3 regions of the Solibacillus sp. FSL K6-1523 genome follow, and region 3 is predicted to be linked to each of the others. Evidence: riboswitches for the same ligand, from Rfam matches in the RefSeq annotation. Region 3 holds a riboswitch; each other region holds the start of a gene.

The links. A riboswitch is a leader RNA that binds a small molecule or an ion and turns the genes downstream of it on or off. The one in region 3 is predicted to bind lysine.
Region 1: it holds a riboswitch for lysine, as region 3 does, so the genes downstream of both, MHI10_RS01715 (amino acid permease) here and MHI10_RS15345 (ACT domain-containing protein) in region 3, are expected to answer to the same signal.
Region 2: it holds a riboswitch for lysine, as region 3 does, so the genes downstream of both, MHI10_RS09510 (transporter substrate-binding domain-containing protein) here and MHI10_RS15345 (ACT domain-containing protein) in region 3, are expected to answer to the same signal.

Annotation. Positions count from the first base shown of each region.
Region 1 is NZ_JBBOSU010000001.1:345,566-350,711, reverse strand. It holds gene MHI10_RS01720 (RNA 2'-phosphotransferase) at 1-446, opposite strand, end outside; gene MHI10_RS01715 (amino acid permease) at 606-2,066, opposite strand; lysine riboswitch at 2,234-2,413, opposite strand; gene MHI10_RS01710 (CynX/NimT family MFS transporter) at 2,574-3,773, shown strand; gene MHI10_RS01705 (restriction endonuclease) at 3,847-4,398, shown strand; gene MHI10_RS01700 (nitric oxide synthase oxygenase) at 4,445-5,146, opposite strand, start outside.
Region 2 is NZ_JBBOSU010000001.1:2,005,912-2,011,057, reverse strand. It holds gene MHI10_RS09520 (amino acid ABC transporter ATP-binding protein) at 1-425, opposite strand, end outside; gene MHI10_RS09515 (amino acid ABC transporter permease) at 430-1,176, opposite strand; gene MHI10_RS09510 (transporter substrate-binding domain-containing protein) at 1,340-2,188, opposite strand; lysine riboswitch at 2,304-2,487, opposite strand; gene odhB (2-oxoglutarate dehydrogenase complex dihydrolipoyllysine-residue succinyltransferase) at 2,823-4,070, opposite strand; gene MHI10_RS09500 (2-oxoglutarate dehydrogenase E1 component) at 4,161-5,146, opposite strand, start outside.
Region 3 is NZ_JBBOSU010000001.1:3,177,701-3,182,846, reverse strand. It holds gene trxA (thioredoxin) at 119-433, shown strand; gene uvrC (excinuclease ABC subunit UvrC) at 946-2,739, shown strand; lysine riboswitch at 2,770-2,947, shown strand; gene MHI10_RS15345 (ACT domain-containing protein) at 3,071-3,550, shown strand; gene MHI10_RS15340 (YslB family protein) at 3,699-4,118, opposite strand; gene MHI10_RS15335 (succinate dehydrogenase cytochrome b558 subunit) at 4,389-5,003, shown strand; gene sdhA (succinate dehydrogenase flavoprotein subunit) at 5,101-5,146, shown strand, end outside.

The DNA of each region.
Region 1 (5,146 bases), 2.8 Mb from region 3:
ATAATTTCTGGTTGAAACTCATTGAATACTTCGTCAAAAATAACTTGCCCGCGTGCAAAGGCTTGTGGATTTTCTTTTTTTACTTTCTTTAATTCATCGGCAGTTTCCACTTGGAATGCATTCAAAGAAGTATAAACAGTCGTTTCATTGAATTCCTTTTGTAGCCATTTCGCAAAATGTAAAGATCCTTTAAATTCACGCGGCGCATCATGTATGTCACGATCATATAAGTCTTCCAGTAAGTCTTGATTTAGTAATGCATCTGCAAATGATTTCTCATCACCTTGCTCCACCATAAAAAATGGTATCGCATTTGATCCGACTAAAAAAACACGTGATTTATAAGGATTTCCATCCATTATAAATGGGCGGTATCGGACTTCATTTTTTTCTACATCCATTAGCCAATTGTAAATCTTTTTATAAAACCCTTTTGAAACTGTCACCTTTCATCACTTCCTTCAATTTCCTTTATCATTAATAGCGAGTGATATCGCTATGTTTCGTTCCTTCATTATATTCTAATCATACCATCTCAATATAACTTTTGGCACAAACAGAATAAAAAAAGCAAAACCTCAAATAAATGAGATTTTGCTTCTGATTTAGTACTTATTTGTTAAATCGCAATCCATTAATGGCACGACTTTCGTTTTATGTTTCCATTTATAACCTACCCACAGTGCTACGAATAAAGGGATGCCAATATATGATACTAAAACGCCATACCAGTCAATTGTGCCCCCCATGAACGCCATGTAGTTTTGTCCTAAAATAACAAGCGTACATAGTGCAAATGCGAATAATGGACCAAATGGGAAGAATTTAGATACATATGGTAAATCACTTAGTGAACGCCCTTGCGCAACATACGCTCGGCGGAATCGGTAATGACTTATCGCAATTCCTAGCCATGCAATAAATCCGGATAGCCCTGATGCGTTTAATAACCAAATATAAACGACACCATCACCGAAGAATGAAGCTAAAAATGATACACAACCTACAGCCATTGTTGCGATTAACGCGTATACTGGGATGCCGCGCGTATTCACTTTCGCAAAAAACTTTGGTGCTTTGCCATCGACTGCTAATTGGAATAACATACGGCTTGCTGCATATAAACCTGAGTTTCCGGCAGATAGCATCGCTGTTAAAATAATTGCATTCATCACAGAAGCCGCGAATGCAAAGCCTAAGTTTTCAAATACTAATGTAAACGGACTTGTTGCAATATCTTCTGATAGTAAACGTGAATCTGTGTACGGAATTAACAAACCAATTGCACCAATTGCAAAAATATAAAACAGTAAAATACGCCAGAATACCGAACGCACTGCCTTTGGAATATTTTTTCCTGGGTCGTCTGTTTCACCAGCAGTTACTCCGAGCATCTCCGTCCCTTGGAACGAGAAACCTGCTGCTAAGAAAATACCGAACATTGCTAGGAATCCGCCATTAAACGGTGCATCTCCAACAAAGAAGTTTTTGAAGCCTACTGGATCATTGCCACCTAAAATCCCAAAAATCATAAGGAAGCTGACAATAATGAATACAATCACTGTTACAACTTTAATCATCGCAAACCAATATTCACTTTCACCGTACGCTTTAACCGAAAGTAAGTTAAACGATAAAACAACAACAATAAATAAAATTGTCCATGTAAACGACGAACTATTTGGGAACCAATATTTCATAATTAACGATACCGCTGCAATTTCAGCTGCAATCGTAATGGCCCAGTTGTACCAGTAGTTCCAGCCTAGTGCAAAGCCTAGTGCTGGGTCGACAAATTTCGTTGCGTACGTACTGAACGAACCGGATGTAGGCATATACGCCGCCATTTCCCCTAAGCTCGTCATTAAGAAGTACACCATCACACCGATTAACGCGTAAGCAAGCAATGCCCCACCTGGACCTGCTTGTGCGATTGCTCCACCCGATGCTAGGAAAAGTCCTGTTCCAATTGTTCCACCTAAAGAAATCATCGTAATGTGGCGACTTTTCAGGCTTCTTTTTAATTGATTTTTATTACCAAGTTGATCGATTTTTATTTCACTCATGGAAAATTCTCCTTTTTATTTCATTTGCATCGTGTTAAATCTCATCATACTTATAGTTTGGACAACCTTTTAATCAATTACGCCTCGGCGTAATTGCGTCCAAAGTTAAATGAAGATAAAAAACCGCCACAAGTTTTTGTGACGGTTTTATTTAACACCAGACAAACTTGAAAGATAGCTCAACACACGCTTACACATGTGACAGTTCTGTTCCTTTCGGAGACAGCCCCAGCGTCATTTTTTGAGAATTGAAATGACACTTCGGCAATCATTCCTTTCATATAGTTTCACCGATTTTCTCAATCTCCGCTATACTATTCTTAATGCTTGCGACCTCTACCTCACTTTGACATGAGGTAATGTAATATTTAATTTCAATAATGGTTCAAATTCTAGCATACCAATTTTTTGATAGCAACCGATTTGAATTATTCTATTTTTTAGGATAATTCGAACAATTATTAACATCTGATATAATAGTTCTTATTTAAAAAAGGGGCGTGGAAAATGGATTCCAAACTAGTTACATACACAAGCAAAAACTTATCATCCAATAAATCCATTTGGCTATTTACATTGGCGATTATTTTATTTGCGACAACACTTCGAACACCTTTAACGGTTGTTGGACCGATCATATCTTTTATACGAGATGGACTTGGTATTTCTAACGTCCTAGCTGGCTTTTTAACGACAATTCCTTTGCTTGCTTTTGCGGTTATATCGCCGTTTGCAGCACGTATCGCTAGAAAATTAGGCATGGAATGGACACTGTTTTATTCGGTTATCATTTTATGTGCAGGTATTTTGCTCCGTTCAGTTGGTTCGACTGCATTACTGATTTTAGGGACAATTTTGATTGGGGTTGCGATCGCTTTCGGAAACGTACTCATCCCTAGTTATTTCAAGCTAAAATTCCCACTTCATATTGGATTATTAACGGGAATTTATTCTGTTTCGATGAACATTTCTGCCGGACTTGCAGCAGGAATTAGCTACCCAATCGCATCGAATTATGGCTGGCAATTGGCACTAGGTTTTTCACTTATTTTAGGCATATTAACTTTAGTATTTTGGTTGCCTTTATTGAAGGATAAAAAAGTAGAGATGAACTTTGCAAGCTCTAACGCACCGAAAAAGAAAATGTGGAAATCCCCTCTTGCATGGGCAATTGCCGCAACGATGGGCTTACAATCATTCATTTTCTATAGCTCAAGCGCTTGGCTACCGGATATCTTTATAAGTCAAGGGATGGCTGCACAAGATGCTGGTTGGATGGGCTCTATTATGCAACTTGCGCAAATTCCACTCACATTTATCATTCCGATTATTGCCGGAAAACTTTCATCACAACGTCCAATCGTGCTTTTCTTTACGTTGTGTTATGTCATCGGGTTTACGGGTGTATTTATGGAATGGACAAGCTTAGCTGTTTTATGGATGGTGTTTTTAGGTTTTGCAGGCGGTTCTTCATTTGGACTTGTCCTTATGTTTTTCACATTACGTACAGAAACTGCCTTCGAAGCGGCAGACTTATCGGGCTTTGCACAGTCTGTCGGCTATTTGGTTGCAGCAATTGGACCTGTTTTATTCGGCTTTGTTCATGATGCGACGAATAGTTGGACAATCCCGATTTTGTTATTTTTAATCACATCCGCATTGTTATTTATCGTTGCCTTTATAAGTGCGAAAAAACAATTCGTCTAATGCAAACGTATGTACCCATTTGTGATATACTTTAGTTACGAAGAACATTGTAACTTAAAGGAGTACATAGAAATTGAGGAAACGAAATCGACGAAGAAAGAAAAAAATGCCTAATTTCACATTGGTCATGATCGTCCTAGCAGGTGCAGCCGGCTGGTATTTTAACGAAACATTACAAGGTGTCGGCATGGGGATTGTTCTTTACTTTGTATTATTAATCGCGTTTAAAATTTGGTGGAAATCTCGCAAAACAGCAAAACTACGTAAATCCGGTATTCGTGAAGTTGATGTGATGAGCGGGCAGGACTTCGAACGCTTTTTAGGTGAGCTATTTAAACGCCGCGGCTTTAAAGTGCGCTACACAGCAACAAGTGGTGATTACGGTGCTGACCTTATTTTAAAGGATGGCGAAGATGTTATTGCTGTACAGGCAAAGCGCTATTCTAGTTCTGTAGGTGTAAAAGCGGTTCAAGAAATTATCGGCGCGGTCAAAATGTATGATGCGACTGAAGCTTGGGTCGTGACGAATAGTCATTTTACAAAGCAGGCAAAAAAACTGGCTGATATTAATGATGTTTATTTAATTGATCGTGATGAATTGATTGATATTATTTTGAATAAATAACGACGTATTTCACCCTCATTCCATGCCAAATGAATGAGGGTGATTTTTATTTATAAGGTAGCGGCTGATAAAAATAATTCGGCTTCTTCGTTTTATTCAAAATCGGTTGATGATAAATAGACGTCGTTGCAGGTGACAGTGGTGGAATGAGCCACGTCCAGTTCCCCGTTATTTCACGCTGTTCTTTTTGCTCCTGCTTTTGAAACAATTCAAACTGTTGTGCCGCGGTATGATGATCAACAATACTGACACCTGCTTTTTTATAGGAATGCAACACTGCGATATTTAATTCGACAAGTGCACGGTCCTTCCAAAGTGATGCATTCAAAGTCGTTTCAATCCCCATTTGCTGTGCGACTTTGGGCAAGTAATGATAGCGCGCTTCATCCGCTAAATTACGAGCGCCAATTTCCGTCCCCATATACCAGCCATTAAACGGCGCTGCTTGAAAGTCAATTCCACCAATATTAAAGCGCATACTTGAAATAATCGGAACAGCATACCACTTCATTTGCAAGCTTGAAAAATCATAATTTGGATGCTCAATTTGAACTTCGACAACGTAAGCTTTCGGAATTTCAATAAACTTCGGTGGTCGATCATCTACTTGAATGACGAGTGGTAGCACATCATAATTCGTTCGTGCGCCGCGCCAACCGAGTGCTTCACATGTTTTTGTAAAAGCGAGTGAATCCGAATCACCGATTACTCCTTCTGCCGTTTCATAGCCCGCATAGCGAATAAGCTG
Region 2 (5,146 bases), 1.2 Mb from region 3:
CCAGATAATTGGCGAGGTTTTGCGTTTTTGTAAGCGCTCATCCCAACAAGTTCAAGATATTTCATCGCATTCGCTTCTGCTTGTTCTTTCGTGCGTTTTAACACCTTTTGCTGGCCGACAACACAGTTGCCAAGCACATTTAAATTATTGAATAAGTTGAAGGACTGAAACACCATGCCCAGATGTGTACGGTATTTTTCAATGTCATGATTTTCCGCTAATATCGTTTTATTATTATAAATAATTTCACCAGCTGTTGGCATTTCAAGTAAGTTAATACAACGGAGTAGCGTGGATTTACCCGAACCTGAAGAACCAATTAGCGTGACAACTTCCCCTTTATTTACTTGGAAATTGACATCTTTTAATACTTCATGATCGCCGAATTTTTTGTTTAGATGTTGAATTTCAATCACTGCTGTCATTGTATTATTCACCTTCCTTTTCTAACTTGCTTCCTGTAATGAGCTCTACTTTAAAAGCCTCTGGACCATCCATTTTCTTTTCAAATCGTAATAAGAAACGTGTCACAGTAAAGGTCATAGTAAAGTACAGTACGGTCGCAATGAAGAATGCTTCAATGTATTTATAATTACTTCCTGCAACTGAGTTGGCTGTAAAGAATAGCTCCACTACTGAAATAACGCTTAGCACAGATGAATCTTTAATATTCATAACAAGTTGGTTTCCTGTTGCTGGTAAAATATTTCGTGCGACTTGTGGTAATACAATATGAACCATTGTTTGTAGATGATTCATACCAATAGCTTGCGCTGCTTCAAATTGACCTTTATCAACCGATACAATGCCACCACGCACGTATTCCGACATGTATGCACCGGTATTTAAACTAATAACAATGCTAGCTGCTAAAAAGCGGTCAATATCAATGCCTAAATAGACTAAACCATAAAAGACAACCATCGCTTGTACCATCATTGGTGTGCCACGGAAAATTTCAACATAGGCTGTTAATATAAAATTAATGAGTTTTAATAAATATGTTTTTGCTGATTTTTTTCGTTGTGGAATCGTATGCATAATACCAATGAAAAAACCAATAAGGACACCAAATATTGTTCCGATAACCGCTAAAATAAGCGCTGTGTAGGCTCCGCGTAAAAACACTTCCCAGTTACTGATGAACAATGTCCAAGTTGAATCTAAAAATGCCATCTTGCTCTCCCCCAATATCATTTGCTGTCGTTACTCATACATATATATCCACAAGCGGATACATATGCATTACCCGGAAAGCAGCTTTTCTTTTAGATGTTCATATAAATTGAAAAAGGTTGCCTTCCGTTTGCCGGCAAGACAACCTTTCTATTCGCAACTCTTATTGTGCTGCTGGTTGATTTGCAATTGCGTCTTCCATTAATTTCTGACGCTCTTCTTCCGAAATTTCAGCTAACACTTTGTTAATTTCTTCTGTTAAAGCCGAGCCCTTTTTTAAACCGACTGCAATAGCCGTTGCCGCTGGATCTGCTTCAAAGTTTGGCTCTGGAACGATGTATTTAATGTTATCCATCGCTAATTCAGCAGTAATCCCTTCCGGACGCTCCGAAACATATGCATCAATCGCACCTGACATTAATTGTACACGCATCGCACCAAAGTCCGTAGCTGCTACTTGCTTTTTAGCACCGTCCATTTGGTCGATTACATCATAATGTGTTGTCCCTTGTTGCCCTGTCACTTTTGCACCTGCAAAGTCATGGATTGATTTTGCGTTAGCGTAAGGTCCATCTTCTTTCACAACAAGTACATAATCACTTGTATAGTAGCTATCAGTAAAATCAATTACTTTTTTACGTTCCTCTACTGGTGACATACCCGCAATTACTAAATCAATGGCACCTGATTGTAATGATGGTACTAACCCGTCCCAATCTGTTTTTACAATTTTTAATTCCATATTTAAACCTTCAGCGATACGTTTTGCGAACTCAACATCGTACCCGCCTGCAAACTCTTTCGAACCTGGTATTGCCACTGCGCCAAAAGAATCATCGTTTTGAGTCCAGTTAAATGGTGCATAAGCTGCTTCCATCCCGACTTTTAATACTTTTTTTGTTGTATCTCCTTCTGTTTCACTTCCAGTTCCTTCTTCTTTGTCTGCGCCACATGCTGCTAATACAAGCATTGTCATCATTACTGCAAACAATAATACTAGTTTCTTTTTCATAGTCATTCTCCCCTATTAACTTCATATTTTTGAGCTTTTAACGAATAAAAAAACGACCTAAAAGAAGATCTTAGGTCGCTATATTTATAAATAGCTCAAATCCCCTACAATCCCATATAGAGATAGCTCAACTCGATTACCATAGTGATAATCGAGACAGTCTTGCAATTATTCACTGCAAACCCAGCATAAAAAGAAAGAGCTCTTTTTAAACTTCGGCGGTAGTTCCTTCTTTCTCATCTCGTTGCATGCTCAAAGCTCCATGAAAAACTAATAAATACCGCGCCTCTACCTCACATGACTGTGAGGTTATTATTAAATTACGCCCTGGCGTAATTGCGTCCAGATTTTTTCGAGTCCACTCGAAAAACTTCCCTTAAAAATCTGTGACATCCGCCGGGGCTTAACTTTATTCAGCCAGGTTTTGGACCCCCACTGAATAAATTTGCCTATTTCGCATTCATCCTCCACTTATAGTAGGGGACTTCTGCTGAATTAAGTTAAATTGTTTAATGTATAAATAATACTATAATTCATTACTTTCTGTCAACATATACTTTTCTGATAGTTATAATTACATAGAAAAAAACGAGCATATCCCCTACTGGAGATATGCCCGTTTTCATAGTAATAATTAAGAGTTTAATAATAAATCTTCTGGGTTTTCGATCATTTCTTTTACTGTTTTTAAGAAGCCAACAGAATCTTTACCATCGATAATACGGTGGTCATAAGATAATGCCACGTACATCATTGGACGGATTTGAACTTCACCGTTAATCGCTACTGGACGGTTAACGATTGAGTGCATACCTAAAATACCAGCTTGTGTACCGTTCATGATTGGTGTAGACATTAATGAACCGAATACACCACCGTTAGTGATTGTGAAAGAACCACCAGCCATGTCGTTTAAGCCTAATTTTTTATCGCGTGCTTTACCAGCTAATTCGCCAATGCTTTTCTCGATCTCAGCGAAGTTTTTGCTGTTTGCATCACGCACTACAGGTACTACTAAACCTTCTTCAGTTGATACAGCAATACCGATATCAAAGAAGTTGTTTAAGTGCAGTTCGTCACCGCTAATTTGTGCGTTCACGTATGGATATTTTTTAAGCGCTGCAACAACAGCTTTCGTGAAGAATGACATGAAACCTAATTTGATGTCATTATCTTTTACGAATTGCTCTTGTTTACGTTTACGTAATGCCATGATGTTTGTCATGTCAATTTCGTTAAATGTTGTTAACATTGCCGTTGATTGTTTCACTTCTAATAAACGTTTTGCAATCGTTTGACGACGACGAGACATTTTTTCAACAGTTACACGATCAGAATCGCCTGCTGGAGTGAATACCATTGGACCATTTGCTGCTACTGCTGCTACTGCCGCTTGAGCTACTGGTGCTGTACCATGAGCTGACACGTCTTGTACGCGAACACGACCTTGTGGATCTACTGGAGAGATTGCCGCTAAGTCAATTCCTTTTTCACGCGCTAATTTACGTGCTGCTGGAGAAGCAATTACACGATCATTAGACTCTTCTACGATTGGAGCTGGTGCTACAGGTGCTGCTGCAACCGGAGCCGCTGGAGCTGCAGGTGCCGCTTCTTGAACTGGTGCTGCCGGAGCTGGTGCTGCGCCTTCACCCGCTTCAACTACTGCGATTACTTGACCTACAAGAACTGTATCGCCTTCTGGAGCTAAAATTTGAGTTAATACACCCGCTTCTTCAGAAATGATTTCAGCGTTTACTTTATCTGTTTCTAATTCTACGATGAATTCGCCTTTTTCTACGCGATCTCCAACTTGTTTCACCCATTGTGCAATTGTACCTTCTGTAATTGATTCTGCTAATTCAGGGACTTTAATTTCAGCCACTTTAATATCCTCCTTTAATAAACCCTACGCAAATTTGTATAGGGTGGCTGCTTGCTATACAAGCAGCCTTTTTTTATTTTCATTAATCGATTATTTATCTAAAGCTTCTGTAATTAATTTAGTTTGAGCAGCTTTATGTGAATCGCCGTCTCCTTCAGAAGTCGAGCTCATAGCTGGACGTCCTACATAGCTTACCTTTTTACCAGCAGCTATATCATATAATGTTTCAAGAACATACGTCCAAGAACCTTGGTTTTTCGGCTCTTCTTGTACCCAAACTATTTCTTTTACGTTCGGGAAGCGCGCAATAATGTCCGTAACTTGTTGTGCTGGGAATGGGTAGATTTGCTCAACACGTACGATGTGTAAGTGGTCGAAACCTTCACCGTCTTTCACACGTTCTGCTAAGTCAATCATCACTTTACCTGTACCAAGTACTACTTTTTCTACTGCTGCTACGTTTTTGCCTAAGCCTTCTTGCTCAATTACTTCTTGGAAGCGACCTGTTGCAAGTTGTTCCGCACTAGCTGCTGCTAATGGGTGACGTAATAATGATTTAGGTGAAACGACTACTAATGGACGTACACCTTCTGTGCCAAGTAAACCAGCTTGACGACGTAATAAGTGGTAGTAGTTAGTTGCATTTGAACAGTTTGCTACGAACCAGTTATTTTCAGCTGATAATTGTAAGAAACGTTCCATACGGCTAGATGAGTGCTCAGGACCTTGACCTTCATAACCATGTGGTAAAAGGATTACAAAGCCTGATTTTTGGCCCCATTTAGAGCGTGCACTTGAAATGAAGTTATCGAACATTACTTGCGCCATGTTAGCGAAGTCACCGAATTGTGCTTCCCAAATCGATAATACATTTTCATTTTCTAAGTTATACCCATATTCATAACCAACAACACCTGGTTCAGTAAGTGGTGAATTATATACTGTGAATGACGCTTTTACACCATCAATATGGTGAATTGGCGTGTATTCGCTACCATTGTTTTTATCATGTAATACTAGGTGACGTTGCGAGAACGTACCGCGTTGTGCATCTTGACCTGTAAAACGAACTGGTG
Region 3 (5,146 bases):
TATTTCTATGTTCAAGGTGGTTTTGAATAAAATATACCTCCCCAAGCATATTATTTTTAGCTAATTGGGAAATCATGTTATACTACAAGCAGATGTTAGATAAGGAGGCTATATAATTATGGCAATTGTACACGGTACAGACCAAACTTTTGGTGAAGAAATTTCAAATGGTGTTGTTTTAGTAGACTTTTGGGCTGCATGGTGTGGTCCTTGTAAAATGATCGCTCCAGTTCTTGAAGAGCTAGATGCAGAAATCGGTAACGATGTGAAAATCGTGAAGGTTGATGTTGATAACAACCAAGGAACAGCGGCTGAATACCAAATCATGTCGATTCCATCATTATTATTATTCGTTGATGGCGAGTTAAAAGCAAAAACTGCTGGCTTCATGCCAAAAGAAGCGTTAATCGATTTCATTAACGACAACAAATAATTCAATTCAAAAAGTCGTATGCCTATAGCGGGTATACGGCTTTTTTTCTATTCAACTTCTTCTATTCAGATTTGCCCCAATACAAATCCTAATCTGTTTTAGAGAATGAAATAAAGTTTAGCTATCCAATATTTTTATTGAAATATGCGCCCGACAATAAAATATGTATTCAAAATCGCTAAAGGACAATTAATTAAGTTAACGCCGCCTCCCCGGTAGCGGCGCACTTTATACAGAAAGCTTCAGTAGGGGGAAATTTTATAAAGGCTGGCCTTGCACAAAGCACAAAGATGAGTCGTACAGATTTGTGCAACAAAGCTGTGCGCCTCATGTGCTTAGCCAGCCAAAATTAGCAAGTACTTTATGAGAAGCTTTATTAGGACACTTATATCATTAGGATAGATTCTTGGTTAAACATATATGGAAACGATTAAAGCACTAGCACTTACCTTTCAAATTCACCTGAACATAAGGTAAACTAAAAGGAAATGACGAAATTTTAAGGTGATGGAATGAATGCAAATATTAAGGCGAAACTAGAAATTTTGCCAGGTGATCCAGGTTGTTATTTGATGAAAGATCACCAAGGGACGATTATTTATGTTGGCAAGGCAAAATCATTAAAAAATCGGGTGCGATCGTATTTTACAAGTAGCCATGATGGAAAGACCGCCCGCCTAGTAAGTGAAATTGTAGACCTCGAATATATCGTGACTTCAAGCGATTTAGAGGCATTAATTTTAGAGCTAAATTTAATAAAGCTCCATGATCCAAAATATAATATTAAACTAACGGATGATAAAACATATCCGTATATTAAAATTACAAATGAAAAATATCCGCGCATTTTAACGACGCGCAAAATCAAAAAGGATAAAGCCAAATATTTCGGTCCGTATCCGAATTCATTCGCAGCAAACGAAACAAGAAAATTATTAGATCGATTGTACCCTTTGAGAAAATGTGCCATTATCCCGAAGCAGGTTTGCCTTTATTATCATTTAGGGCAATGTTTGGCACCATGTGTGAAGGAAATTGAGAGCGATGTATACCGTGAAATGATTGATGAGATTGCCAAGTTTTTAAATGGTGGTTATGAAGAAGTGAAGCAAGATTTAGAGCGAAAAATGTTGGATGCTGCTGAAAAGTTGGAATTTGAACGGGCAAAGGAATATCGAGACTTAATGGCGCATATCGAAAAGATTATGCAAAAGCAAAAAATGGTGACAGGTGATTTAAGCAATCGTGATGTATTCGGTTATGCTGTGGAAAAAGGCTGGATGTGTGTGCAAGTATTTTTTGTGCGACAAGGGAAGTTAATCGAACGGGATGTTTCCATTTTTCCGATTTACAATGAACCAGAAGAAGAGTTTTTAACATTTGTCGGACGTTTTTATGAGGAACCAAACCATATGCTACCAAAGGAAATTTTCATTCCTACACAAGTGGATGGTGTTTTATTAGAAAAGCTTTTGAATGTTAAAATTGTTATACCTAAAAAAGGTTCGAAAAAAGAATTAGTTGATCTAGCTACGAAAAATGCGGATATCGCCATTCATGAAAAGTTCCAGCTTATTGAGCGCCAAGAGGAACGAACGATTGGTGCGTGTGAGGCATTAGGTGAGGCAATGAATATTCCGATTCCGATGCGCATTGAGGCATTTGATAATAGTCATATGCACGGCGCGGACCCTGTTTCGGCGATGGTTGTTTTTGTTGATGGCAAGCCATTAAAAAAGGAATACCGTAAATATAAAACGAAGGAAGCCGCGAAACATGATGATTACGGTGCGATGCAAGAAGTCATTCGACGTCGATATACACGCGTTTTACGAGAAAATTTACCGCTTCCCGATCTCATTGTAATTGATGGGGGAAAAGGGCAAATGGAAGTGGCGCGTGAAGTCATTGAAGATGAGTTAGGTCTTTATATTCCGATTGCTGGACTCGCAAAGGATGATAAGCATAATACGTCCCAATTGTTATTCGGTGATCCAGTGGAGCCAATTCCACTAAAAAGAACGAGTGATGCGTTTTATTTATTGCAACGTATTCAAGACGAGGTACACCGTTTTGCTATTACATTTTTACGCCAACAGCGCCAGGCTAATACAATTGTTTCGGTGTTGGATGGCATTGAAGGGATTGGTCCGAAGCGTAAACAACAGCTCATGAAGCATTTCGGGTCGGTGAAAAAAATACGTGAAGCAACTGTTGCGCAGCTTATTGAAGCAGGCATATCAAAAAAACTTGCCGAAACGATTCAGCACCATTTTCAGGAACAGTCATTGAAAAACGAATCTTAGTATGCTAAAGTGAGATTTAATTCAATAATTTCAATCGATAGAGGCGCAGTATTCAAAAGTAAGATGCATGAGGAAGGACAATTCCGTTGAATGTATCCGAAAGGGTAAACTGCCGAAGTGAATTGTGTATTGTTCGCACAATTTGCTGGTTTTGCATTTAAGAGATGTAAAATTGTCAGAGCGCATGTTCTGGAGAGCTATCCAAAAAGCACATTTAATTTTATTATTTGTCTTGACGGCGACTTTCCATAAACGTGGAAGGTCGCTTTTTTACGTGGATGAAAGGCCTGAAACTTGTTTTTGATTGCTAATATAAAGGGGTTGCAAAAAAATGGGGAATAATTTAATGGTGCGCAAGGTTGCTTATGAAGCGGATGTCATTCGACTAACGATCGGCTATGATTTTTATGAAACGGCATCCATTGCAGAAGTATTTAGTATTTTAGCAGATAATCATATTAATGTGGATATGATTGTGCAGTCAGTAATGGATGGCGTCAAACCAATCGTGTCATTTACAATAGCGAAGGAGAAATTTGCTGAAAGCTTACGGATATTGGAGGCAAGTAAAGTCTCTTTAGGTTTTCAGTTTGCTGATTTCGAAGTAGGGTTAGCGAAAATTTCTATTACAGGATCGGGCATGGTTTTTGGTCCAGGCGTAGCGGCACGAATATTTGCGCGGTTAGGGAAGGGGCATATCCCTGTAAAAATGGTAAGTGCATCAGAAGTTAAAGTGTCGGTTATCGTGCCACAAGATGAAATGATGCAGGCGGCGAATATGTTGCATGATGAGTTTGCCTTGATTCATTAAAATTACCCATTTCTATAAAGGGTGGCATGAATCTGATATTAGTTGCCTCAATCAATAGGTTTTCTAACGATTGTTGAATAAATAAAAGCTTCAAGCTAGATTCCATAATAGCTTGAAGCTTTATAAATAGTAAGTAGTGGGGAACTTATTAACGAATGGGTTCTTTTAAATCCCATTTTAAAGTGAATTTAATACAGTTATGCTTTATGTTTTTTTCCTCGTAACATTCCGTTAAATAGCCGATATTTTTTTGTTTTTGTTCGGCTAAAAAACCGGCTTCTAATCGAAAGCAGCGCTGCTCAATATTCAGAGCTGCGGGATCTTCAGTAGTGAGTATGTAATGCACTTCATCTTTCAGTTCTTTTTCTAAAGTGAGTTGTCCCCAACCCGCTTCCACGAAAAATGAAGATGCTTCTTCCATTGAAAATAGTGGGAATTGACGAGCGACTTCTTTTCCTCCCCAATAAAGGACATCTGCTTCGTGTTTTCCTAAAATTGATGAAAGTAAATGATCACGAACAATTTCGTAGCCAAATGATGGAATCGTTTTCATTTTGTGCGGTTCCATAGAAAAAACCTCTTTCCTAAATTTTCTTGTAATTTAATCTGTTATATAGAAAGTGGAACTATAGTAGAATAATAGTGACTTTAAACAGCGTAATCCCGTCTTTAAAAGGGGGGTGAAATGTTCGATGTTATCTTGACGCTAGTATCTGTTGAGAGTACAATGGACATGTCATAATATTGTACCATGATGAGATGCGCAGTCAATAAACAACATTTACAAAATGGTGACTTTATAGATGCGAATTTCAAGTACTTAAGGGGGGTAACAATTTTGTCGAAAGATCGTGAATTTTTATGGCGCCGCTTACATTCGTTATTAGGTGTAGTTCCAGTAGGATTGTTCTTGGCGTTCCACTTGTCTTTGAACTTCACTGCAGTAGGCGGTGAAGAAACTTACAATAATGCAACAGGTATGATGGAATTAGTTCCGCATTCATTATTGTTAGCAATGGAATGGATTATTATCTATATTCCACTTATGTTCCACGCATTCTACGGAGTGTATATTGCATTTACTGCTACGAACAACGTAAAACGCTTCAGCACATTCCGTAACTGGATGTTCGCATTACAACGCTTTACTGGTATATTCCTTGTAATCTTCATTGCATGGCATATTTTCCAAACACGTGTTCAAAAAGCGTTCGGTACAGAAGTTAACTTTGATATGATGGCTGAAATCGTGGCGAATCCATTTATGTTAGGATTCTACATCGTGGGTATCTTATCTGCAACTTTCCACTTAGCGAACGGCTTATGGTCATTCCTAGTAAGCTGGGGTATTACGCAATCTAAAAAGTCTCAACAAATCGCAACTTATATTACATTATTAGTATTTGTAATTTTAAGTATTATGGGTGTTGCGGCAATCTTAGCATTCGTTTAATTTTTCAAACTGTAACACTGATACAAGGTAAGAAATTGATGATGAATGATTTGTGAGTAAAGGTAATTAGCAATTATATGAGGAGTGAGAAATAATCATGGCGAAAAGTAAAATCATCGTCGTTGGCGGCGGTCTGGCAGGCT